Diaphorobacter ruginosibacter: one gene and its partner. The main gene of each other region encodes a partner of the protein of the gene in region 2 in a complex. Links are inferred from orthologs where the notes say so. Each region holds a gene or a part of one and is shown on either strand. Other genes may lie near its edges.

Region 1 (4,079 bases), 4.2 Mb from region 2 along the record:
GGGCTGGCCATCAATCTGCTGCCGCTCGGGCGCGTGGTCTGGACGCCCGACTGGCTGATGGTGCTGCTTGCGTTCTGGGGCATCCACCAGCCGCAGCGCGTGGGCATGAGCGTGGCTTTCATCCTCGGGCTGTGCATGGATGTGAGCCAGTCCGCGCTGCTCGGCCAGCATGCGCTGGTGTACTGCCTGCTGATGTATGCGGCCCAGATGTCCAGCCGCCGCATGCTGTGGTTCAACGTGTGGCTGCAGGCGCTGCAGATGGTGCCGCTGTTCGTGGGAGCTCACGCGATCGAGCTCCTGCTGCGCCTGATCTCCGGGGGAACTTTGCCAGGCCTCGAAGGTCTGATTGCACCTGCGCTGGAAGCCGTTCTGTGGCCGATTGCCACGTGGATCCTGCTTGCGCCGCAGCGGCGTCCGCCCGATCCGGACGAGAACCGGCCGCTCTGATGCTTGCCGTGCCTGCCTGTTTGTCCGACCGGCCACCCATGAAGCCCGCACACCATGACTGAATTGCGAAATGTAGAGGCCGACGTCTCTCGCTTCCGTTTGCGGGTGATCGTCGTCGGCTTCCTGGTCTTTCTGGCATTCCTGCTCATCGTCTCGCGCCTGCTGGTGCTGCAGGTGGTGCGCCATGACGACCTGGCCGACCAGGCCGAGAGCAACCGCACGGCCGTCGTGCCGATCGTGCCCAACCGGGGCCTGATCCTTGACCGCAACGGCGTGGTGCTGGCCTCCAACTATTCGGCCTACACGCTTGAGATCATGCGCTCCAAGGTCTCCAATCTGGACGACACCATCGAGGAGCTGTCCCGGATCGTGGACATCAGTTCGCGCGACCGCCGCAAGTTCCGGCGGCTCATGGAGGATTCCAAGAGCTTCGAGTCCATTCCCATCCGCACGCGCCTGACGGACGAGGAGGTCGCCCGCTTTGCGGCCCAGCGCTACCGCTTCCCCGGCGTGGACATCAAGGCCCGCCTGTTCCGCAACTACCCCCTGGGCGAGACCGGCAGCCACCTGATCGGCTACATCGGCCGCATCAACCAGCGCGAGAAGGAGCGCATCGAGGATTCCGACGACGCTGCCAACTACCGCGGCACCGACTACATCGGCAAGCTCGGCGTCGAGTCCTCCTACGAGTCGACCCTGCACGGCCACACCGGCGTGGAGCGCCTCGAGACCTCCGCCGGTGGCCACGCCGTGCGCCGCCTCGCGAGCTTCGCCGCGACGCCGGGCGATACCGTGATGCTGTCGGTCGACATCAAGCTGCAGCGCCTGGTGGAGGAAATGTTCGGCGACCGGCGCGGGGCGCTCGTCGCGATGGACCCGCGCAACGGCGAGATCCTCGCGCTGGTGAGCAAGCCCACGTTCGATCCGAACCTGTTCGTCGAAGGCATTGACCAGGAGAACTGGCAGGCGCTCAATGAATCGATCAACAAGCCGCTGCTCAACCGTGCGCTGCGCGGTACCTACCCGCCGGGCTCGACCTACAAGCCGTTCATGGGGCTGGCCGCGCTGCAGCTGAACAAGCGCTCGCCCACGCAGGTGTACAGCGATCCGGGCTACTTCAACTATGGCGGCCGCACCTTCCGCAGCCACGAAGGCGGCCTGGGCGGCGTGGACATGTACCGCGCGATCCAGTATTCGAGCAACACCTATTTCTATTCGCTTGCCGTCGACATGGGTGTGGACATGATCCACGACTTCATGAAGCCGCTGGGCTTCGGCCAGATCACCGGCGTGGACCTGAACGGCGAAGTGCGCGGCACGCTGCCCAGCACCGATTGGAAGCGCAACACCTACAAGCGCCCCGAGATGAAGCGCTGGTACTCGGGCGAAACCGTGTCGCTGGGAATCGGGCAGGGCTACAACAACTTCACCATCCTGCAACTGGCGGGTGCCGAGGCCACGCTGGCCAACGGCGGCACGCGCTTCACACCTCATATCGCCAAGGCCACCAAGGACGCGGTCACGGGCAAGATCGTCGACATCCAGCAGCCTCCCGGCGTCTCCCTGGGCTATGAGCCGAAGAACATCGAGATCATCCACAAGTCGCTTGGCCTGGTGAACAAGGTCGGCACGGGCGCGCGGCTGTTCGCCAGCGCGCAGTACACCTCGGGCGGCAAGACCGGCACGGCGCAGGCCGTGAGCCTGGGCCAGAACGTGCGCTACAACGCCAAGCTGCTCGACGAGCACAAGCGCGACCACTCGCTGTTCTCCGCCTTTGCGCCGCTCGAGGAGCCGCGCATCGCGGTGGCCGTGATCGTGGAGAACGCCGGCTTCGGCGCCGCCGCCGCGGGCCCCATCGTGCGCCGGGTGTTCGACTACTGGCTGCTCGGGCAGTACCCGAGCGAGGCCGATCTGGCCGCCGTCTCGAAGGGCCAGGCCACCGCGCCGATCGGCACGCCGCGCAAGGCGGCAGATATTTCGCTCACGGCGAACGAGCCGCCGGCGCCCTGACGGGAGCAACCCACCGAGCGCGGCGGATCACGCCGCAGCCACCACCTCCTTCGGCGGCTGCAACTGGCTCACGATCAGCGCGCCCACGATCAGCGCCGCGCCCAGCAGGCCGTTCAGGCCCAGCGTTTCACCGATCAGGAACCAGCCCATGGTGGCCGCGAAGACGGGCTCGAGCCCATAGATGATCGCGCTGCGCATGGCGTCCACGCGCTGCTGGCCCCAGGCCTGGAGCGTGACGACCATCACGCTCGCGAACACGCCGAGGTAGACGAGCGCGGCCCATGATGTGGCGGGAAGGTGCAACAGCGGGCCCAGGGCGCTCGGCACGTCACCATGACGCACCAGGACGAGGATGGTGGCCGACACGAACATCACGGCTGCCTGCGCCGCCGCCATGCGCGTGGCGCGCAGCGGTTGCCCGGCAGTGCGCCGCGCGCATTCCTCGAGCGCCAGGATGTAGATGGCGTAGAAGAACGTGCTGGCGAGGGTGAGCGTGTCGCCCAGGTTCCAGGGTTCGTTCTCGTGGAACATGAACGTCATGCCCAGCAGCGCCATGCCGCAGGCGACCCACAGCGCCAGCCCATAGCGGCGGCCCAGCGCCAGCATCGCGAGAATCGGCACCACCAGCACGTTGAGCCCGGTGACGAAGGCATTGCGGTTGCTGGAGGTGCGGGCCAGGCCCTCGATCTGCAGCCAGAACGCGATGAACAGCAGCACGCCGAGCGCAAGGCCCCAGCGGCGCTCGTTGCTGCGCATGCCGCGCCACATGGGCAGCAGCACACACAGGGCGATCGCAAAGCGCGCCCAGATGATCTGCAGGGCGTCCAGATGGCTGGACAGCAGTTTCATCGCCGGGAAGGTGGTTCCCCAGACGATGGTGACGATCAAAAGGGCCACGAGGCCACGGCGCTCGGAACGCATAGCGGATGGAATTCTGTTGGGTGGTTCGGCCAAAGCCTTGCCGTACGAGAGTACTGTCGCGGCTTTGCGTCGCGTCTGAGGGGCTATCTCATCATTGTGGCTGGGGCTTCCCGCGCTCGCAGGACTGCGGAGGTGGCCGGAAAACCGGTTGGCCCCGCGCTGTCAATGATTCGACATTCTGCCGATAAAGGCACGGATGCGGTCATTCGCCGGGTTGCCGAAGAACTCGGCAGGCGGTGCCTCTGCGGTAATGCGGCCCTGGTCGAAGAACATCACGCGGTCGGCCACTTCGCGGGCGAAGCCCATTTCGTGGGTCACGATGATCATGGTCATGCCGTTGCGCGCAAGCTCGCGCATCACGTCGAGCACCTCCTGGACCATCTCGGGATCGAGTGCCGAGGTGGGCTCGTCGAACAGCATCACCTTGGGCTCCATCGCGAGCGCGCGGGCAATGGCCACGCGCTGTTGCTGCCCGCCCGAGAGCTGCCAGGGGTACTTGTTCGCATGGTCCTTGAGGCCCACGCGGGTGAGCAGCGTCATCGCCCGCGCATGGGCCTGCTCGCGCGAGAGGCCTCGGATGCGGCGCGGCGCGAGCGACACGTTGTCCAGCACCGTCATGTTGCCGAACAGGTTGAACTGCTGGAACACCATGCCGACCTCGCAGCGCTGGGCCTGCAGCGTCTTCGCATCGTCGGTGACGG
Region 2 (5,193 bases):
GATTTCGCAACAGCCTCTGTGGGGCCTGATCGGGGTGCTCTGTGTCGGGGGTGGGTGATGATGGGTGCCGGGGGCTTTGATGCGGTCGCTATTCTTGGGTTGAGGGCGGAGGCCGGGAGTGCCCCCGGCGGGGCAGTAACTTTTTGGTCTTGCCCAAAAAGTCACCAAAAATGCGCTTGGCATACGGGGTCACGCGGTAAAACTCACTGCGCGCTACGCGCTCCGTTCAGACAGCCACCGCGAGTCAGTCTGGAAGAGGAATTTTCGGCACGTCGCTGCGCTCGTGCTTTGGGCTTCGTTGGAATTGGATTGAGTGGTATCTGCCCACTACTCGTTTTTTGGACGCGCCCTTTGAAACTGGCGTGGCCTGATGCGCAGGCAGCCGTGCAAGGGCCGCCCCGCCGCACCGGCTGCGTCCCCCTTCCCGAACTGCGCAGCAGTTCGAGAGAAGGGGGAAGGCGCGCAGCGCCTCAGGGGGTTGTTCTGGTCACGCCGTGCCCCCCACGGTCAGGCCCTCGATGCGCATGGTCGGCTGACCCACGCCCACGGGGACGCTCTGGCCTTCCTTGCCGCAGGTGCCGACGCCCGAATCGAGCTTCATGTCGTTGCCGATCATGCTGACCTTCTTGAGCGACTCGGGGCCGCTGCCCACGATGGTGGCGCCCTTCACGGGATACAGGATCTTGCCGTTCTCCACCCAGTAGGCCTCGCTCGCGGAGAACACGAACTTGCCGCTGGTGATGTCCACCTGGCCACCACCGAAATTGGTCGCATACAGGCCCTTCTTGATGGAGGCGACGATTTCCTGCGGGTCCTTGTCGCCACCCAGCATGTAGGTATTGGTCATGCGCGGCATCGGAATATGCGCGTAGCTCTCGCGTCGGCCGTTGCCCGTGGGCCTGGTCTTCATCAGGCGCGCATTCATCGCATCCTGGATGTAGCCCTTGAGGATGCCGTCCTCGATCAGCACGTTCTTCTGCGTGGCATGGCCTTCGTCGTCGACATTGAGCGAGCCGCGGCGGTCGGCGATGGTGCCGTCGTCCAGCACGGTGACGCCCTTGGCGGCCACGCGCTCGCCGATGCGGCCGCTGAATGCGCTCGATCCCTTGCGGTTGAAATCGCCCTCCAGGCCGTGCCCGACCGCTTCGTGCAACAGCACGCCGGGCCAGCCGGGGCCGAGCACCACGGTCATCTCGCCGGCAGGTGCAGGACGCGATTCGAGATTGACAAGCGCCGCATTCACGGCTTCGCTCACGTATTGGTGGACCAGTTCGTCATCGAAGTAGGCCAGGCCGAAGCGACCGCCGCCGCCGGCCGAGCCGACCTCGCGGCGCCCGTTCTGTTCTGCGATCACGGTGATCGACATGCGCACCAGCGGGCGCACGTCGGCCGCCAGCGTGCCATCCGCACGCGCGACCAGCACCACGTCGTATTCGCCGGCCAGGCCCGCCATGACCTGGACCACGCGCGGGTCCTTGGAGCGGGCCAGCTTCTCGGCGCGCTCAAGCAACTGCACCTTGGCCGTGCTGTCCATGGTCGCGATGGGGTCGAGTTCGGGATACAGCGAGCGGCTTTGGGCAATCTTGCGGGCACCCACCCGGGTGCGGGCCGACTTGGCAACCGAGGCGATCGAGCGCACGGTGCGTGCCGCGTCGAGCAGCGAGGCTTCGGAAATATCGTCGGAATAGGCAAAGGCCGTCTTCTCGCCGCTCACCGCACGGACGCCGACGCCCTGGTCGATGCTGAACGAGCCGGTCTTGACGATGCCCTCCTCCAGGCTCCAGCCCTCGCTGCGCGTGTACTGGAAGTACAGGTCGGCATCGTCCACCTGGTGCGCGCGGATTTCCGCCAGCGCACGGGCCAGATGGGACTCATCAAGGCCGAACGGCTCCAGCAGCAGCTGCCGGGCGATGGCCAAACGTTCAATGGTGGGTTCGCGGGAGATCATTCGCCCATTTTAGGCAGAGCCTCATCTCCCTGCTGCAACATGTGCGTAAGAGCGCTGTAGCGACCTGGGCGGCTATGCCGCCTCCTGCGGCGCCTGCGACGGCTGGTTCTGGGCCCGCGCGACCGACATCAGCACGCCGAGCGCAAGGCCCAGCGTGACCATCGCCGTACCGCCGTAGCTCACGAACGGCAGAGGCACGCCCACGACCGGCAGGATGCCGCTGACCATGCCCATGTTCACGAAGGCGTAGGTGAAGAAGATCATCGACACCGCGCCGGCCATCAGCCGCCCGAACAGCGTGGTCGCGCCCACCGCGATGGCCAGGCCGCGCCACACCAGCAGCAGGAAGCTCACGATCAGCGCAATATTGCCCACCAGCCCGAACTCTTCGGAGAAGGCGGCGAAGATGAAATCGGTCGTACGTTCGGGAATGAATTCCAGGTGCGTCTGCGTGCCCGCCATGAAGCCCTTGCCCCAGACGCCGCCCGAGCCGATCGCGATCATGCCCTGGATGATGTGAAACCCCTTGCCCAGCGGGTCGCGCGTGGGGTCGAGCAGCGTGCAGATGCGCTGCTGCTGGTAGTCGTGCAGCACGGGCCAGCGCACCCCGTCCGCGCACAGTTGCGGCTCGAACCAGACGATCAGCACGATGCCGATGGCACCGATCACCATCGGCGGAATCACCAGCCGCCATGGCAGTCCCGCGAAGAAGATCACAGAGAGCCCTGCCGCCATCACCAGCAGCGAGGTGCCCAGGTCGGGCTGCTTCATGATCAGCCCCACGGGGATCATCAGCAGCACCCCGGCCACCACGAAATCCAGCGCGCGCAGCTGCCCTTCGCGCTTCTGGAACCACCATGCCAGCATCAGCGGCGTCGCGATCTTGAGCAGTTCGCTGGGCTGGATCACCACACCCACGTTGATCCAGCGCTGTGCTCCTTTCTTGGTGATGCCGAACAACGCTACCGCCACCAGCAGCGCCACCCCCAAGGTGTAGAGCGGCACGGCCAGCGCCATGAGCTTCTGGGGCGGCACCTGCGAGACGCAGAAGAGGATGCCCGCCGCCAGCAGGATGTTGCGGCCATGGTCGGTAAACCGCGTCCCGTGGTCATAGCCCGACGAATACATCGCCGTGAGCCCGATCGAGGTGAGCACCAACAGCAGGAAAATGAGCGGCCAGTCGAACCCGCGCAACATGGGCAGGATGCGCTGCAGAACGGTGGGTTTGTCGAAAACGGCGGACATGGGCGGCGATTATCCCCGCGCGGCGCACAACCCTGCGCACGAGGTGCAGAATCGGGCACCAAGACATCGAACTCGACAGCGCTCTCGACGACGCTCTCTCCTCTTCTGTTCCTTTCTTCCCATGGCAACGACGCATCTGCTCTATCTGCACGGATTCCGTTCATCCCCCCAGTCCGCCAAGGCGCAGCTGACCGCAGCCGCCGTGAAGCGGGATCATCCCGACGTGCACTTCTGGTGCCCCCAGTTGCCGCCGTCTCCCCGGGATGCGATGGCGATGGTGGCGAGCGCCACCAGCCACTGGCCGCGCGCGACAACCGCCGTGATCGGCTCGTCTCTGGGAGGCTTTTATGCGAGCTGGTTTGCGCAGCACCAAACCTGCCGCAGCGTGATGCTCAACCCCGCGGTGAATCCCGCACGCGACCTGCAGCGGCACATCGGCGAGCAGACCGCGTGGCACAACCCGAACGAGCATTTCTATTTCCAGCCCCACTTCGTCGATGAGCTCAAGGCCCTGGACGTACGCCACCTGCCGCCCGCCGCACCCGAAATGGCCGTCATCGCCAAGGGTGACGAACTGCTGGACTGGCGCGAGATGGTGGAGCGCTATCCGCACGCCGAGCTGCACGTGCTGGAGGGCGGCGACCACGCACTGAGCAGCTTCGCCTCGCAGGTGGGCGACGTGATCCGCTTCTGCGACCTGGTGTGACGGGAGGGCGCGCGCGCCCTCCTTTTGCGTCCTCTTGCTTCGCGACTGAACTCAGGACCCCGCGACGCCGGAGCCCTCGGGTGTGGCCTGGCTCGCACTGCTGCCGGCCTGGGATGCCGCCGACGCCTTCTGCTTTTGCTGCTCTTGCTGTTCCCGGAACGTCTTGCTCGCATCGGGATAGGCCCGCTCGAGCAGCTGGGTCTGCTCCTGCACGTCAGCCTGGAGGCCCAGCAACTGCGCGCTGGTGATCAACTTCGTGATCACGCGCGGCTCGGGCGAATAGTGCAGCAGGCGCCGCGCCATCGCATGCATCTGCACGGCGTTCTGCTCGTTCACCGTCGTGGTGGTGAGCCAGGCGAACTCGGCCGGGTTGACGAAGAAGCCGGTGGTCTGGCTCACCTCGCGCGCGGTCAGGTCGCGCCACTGGGCGAGGCGATGCGGAGGATCGATGTACAGCTGCGCCATGCGGCGGAAATCGTTGCCGATGATGAACGCTCCCGCCAGCCACGCCACACAGGCCGTGAGCAGCGCCACCTGCACCCGGATCACCGTCCGCGGCCTCGGCTGTGCCTCGCCGCGCGGCAGCAGGAGAATGGCAATGGACAGCACCGCCACCAGTTGGAACGGACCGTACCAGAGCGGGAACTCCAGCATGCTGTGCATGCCGATGAGGGCCAGCACCCCCCATGCCAGCTGGCGCACGGGGTCGGTCTCGCGCCAGGGCTTGCCGCGCCACACGGCCCAGATCACCAGAACGCAGAAGGCGCCTGCCGCGGGCAGGCCCAGCTCGACGGCCAGGTGCAGCGGCAGGTTGTGGGCATTGTCGAGCAGCACGCAGAAGCGCTCGCCCGGGAAAAGCGTGCTGTAGTGCGCGTAGTCGAGCTCGCCCCAGCCCCATCCGAGCCATGGCCGCTGCTCGATCAGGTACAGCATGTTCGACCACAGCGTCAGCCGGCTGGTGCAGCGATGCGAGGTGTCTGCCACGCGCATGAACAGGCCATCCATCTGCACGCCGGTCCAGCGCAGAAGCAGCTCGGGCAACAGCCAGGCCGACAGCAGATAGGCCAGCAGCCCGGCCACGCCCATGAGCAGCGCCAGCCGCCCCACACTGGCGCGCCAGAACCACAGCAGCACGACCAGCGCCAGCCACTCCACGGCACCGGTGCGCGACGCCGTCACGCCACTGCCCATGGACAGCAGCACCAGGACCCATGGCGCCGCGGCCGCCAGAATCGACAGCAAGGGTCCCCAGCGCGGACGCAGCGGGCGCGCGTTCGGCGAAAGCAAGGCGGGC

The links. The genes of interacting proteins can lie anywhere in the genome.
Region 1: the proteins of rodA (region 2) and mrdA are in contact, whole or in part, in a crystal structure (PDB 6PL5), measured with the Thermus thermophilus proteins. The link is inferred for Diaphorobacter ruginosibacter from one-to-one orthologs. Residues at the interface, in WP_223903423.1 of Thermus thermophilus: Phe161, Val165, Phe168, Val169, Leu172, Pro198, Tyr199, Glu202, Tyr211, Arg212, Asp213, Gln220, Val221, Gln223, Ser224, Ile226, Ala227, Ile228, Gly229, Ser230, Gly266, Phe267, Val270, Leu274, Tyr277, Gly278, Leu281, Phe285, Leu289, Arg297; in WP_223903432.1 of Thermus thermophilus: Arg4, Ile5, His6, Leu8, Ala9, Phe12, Ala15, Leu16, Leu19, Gly20, Arg22, Ala23, Trp24, Leu26, Gln27, Val28, Tyr31, Tyr34, Leu36, Leu43, Thr45, Asp47, Lys156, Gln157, Gly158, Ser160, Val184, Leu201, Glu202.

Annotation. Positions count from the first base shown.
Region 1 is NZ_CP060714.1:125,307-129,385, forward strand. The notes cover bases 1-2,979. They hold mrdA (penicillin-binding protein 2), read left to right. Parts: upstream 1-501; coding sequence 502-2,457; downstream 2,458-2,979. Other genes in these bases: mreD (rod shape-determining protein MreD), read left to right, coding at 1-447; H9K76_RS00615 (DMT family transporter), read right to left, coding at 2,485-2,979. Also shown: more of H9K76_RS00615, read right to left, coding at 2,980-3,378; H9K76_RS00620 (amino acid ABC transporter ATP-binding protein), read right to left, coding at 3,541-4,079. UniProt on the Escherichia coli protein: Catalyzes cross-linking of the peptidoglycan cell wall. Responsible for the determination of the rod shape of the cell. Is probably required for lateral peptidoglycan synthesis and maintenance of the correct diameter during lateral and centripetal growth.
Region 2 is NZ_CP060714.1:4,318,539-4,323,731, forward strand. What follows is about bases 1,108-4,100. They hold rodA (rod shape-determining protein RodA), read right to left. Parts: upstream 3,194-4,100; coding sequence 2,021-3,193; downstream 1,108-2,020. Other genes in these bases: tldD (metalloprotease TldD), read right to left, coding at 1,108-1,948; H9K76_RS19595 (YqiA/YcfP family alpha/beta fold hydrolase), read left to right, coding at 3,315-3,899; H9K76_RS19600 (PglL family O-oligosaccharyltransferase), read right to left, coding at 3,951-4,100. Outside these bases: more of tldD, read right to left, coding at 488-1,107; more of H9K76_RS19600, read right to left, coding at 4,101-5,193. UniProt on the Escherichia coli protein: Peptidoglycan polymerase that is essential for cell wall elongation. Also required for the maintenance of the rod cell shape. Functions probably in conjunction with the penicillin-binding protein 2 (mrdA).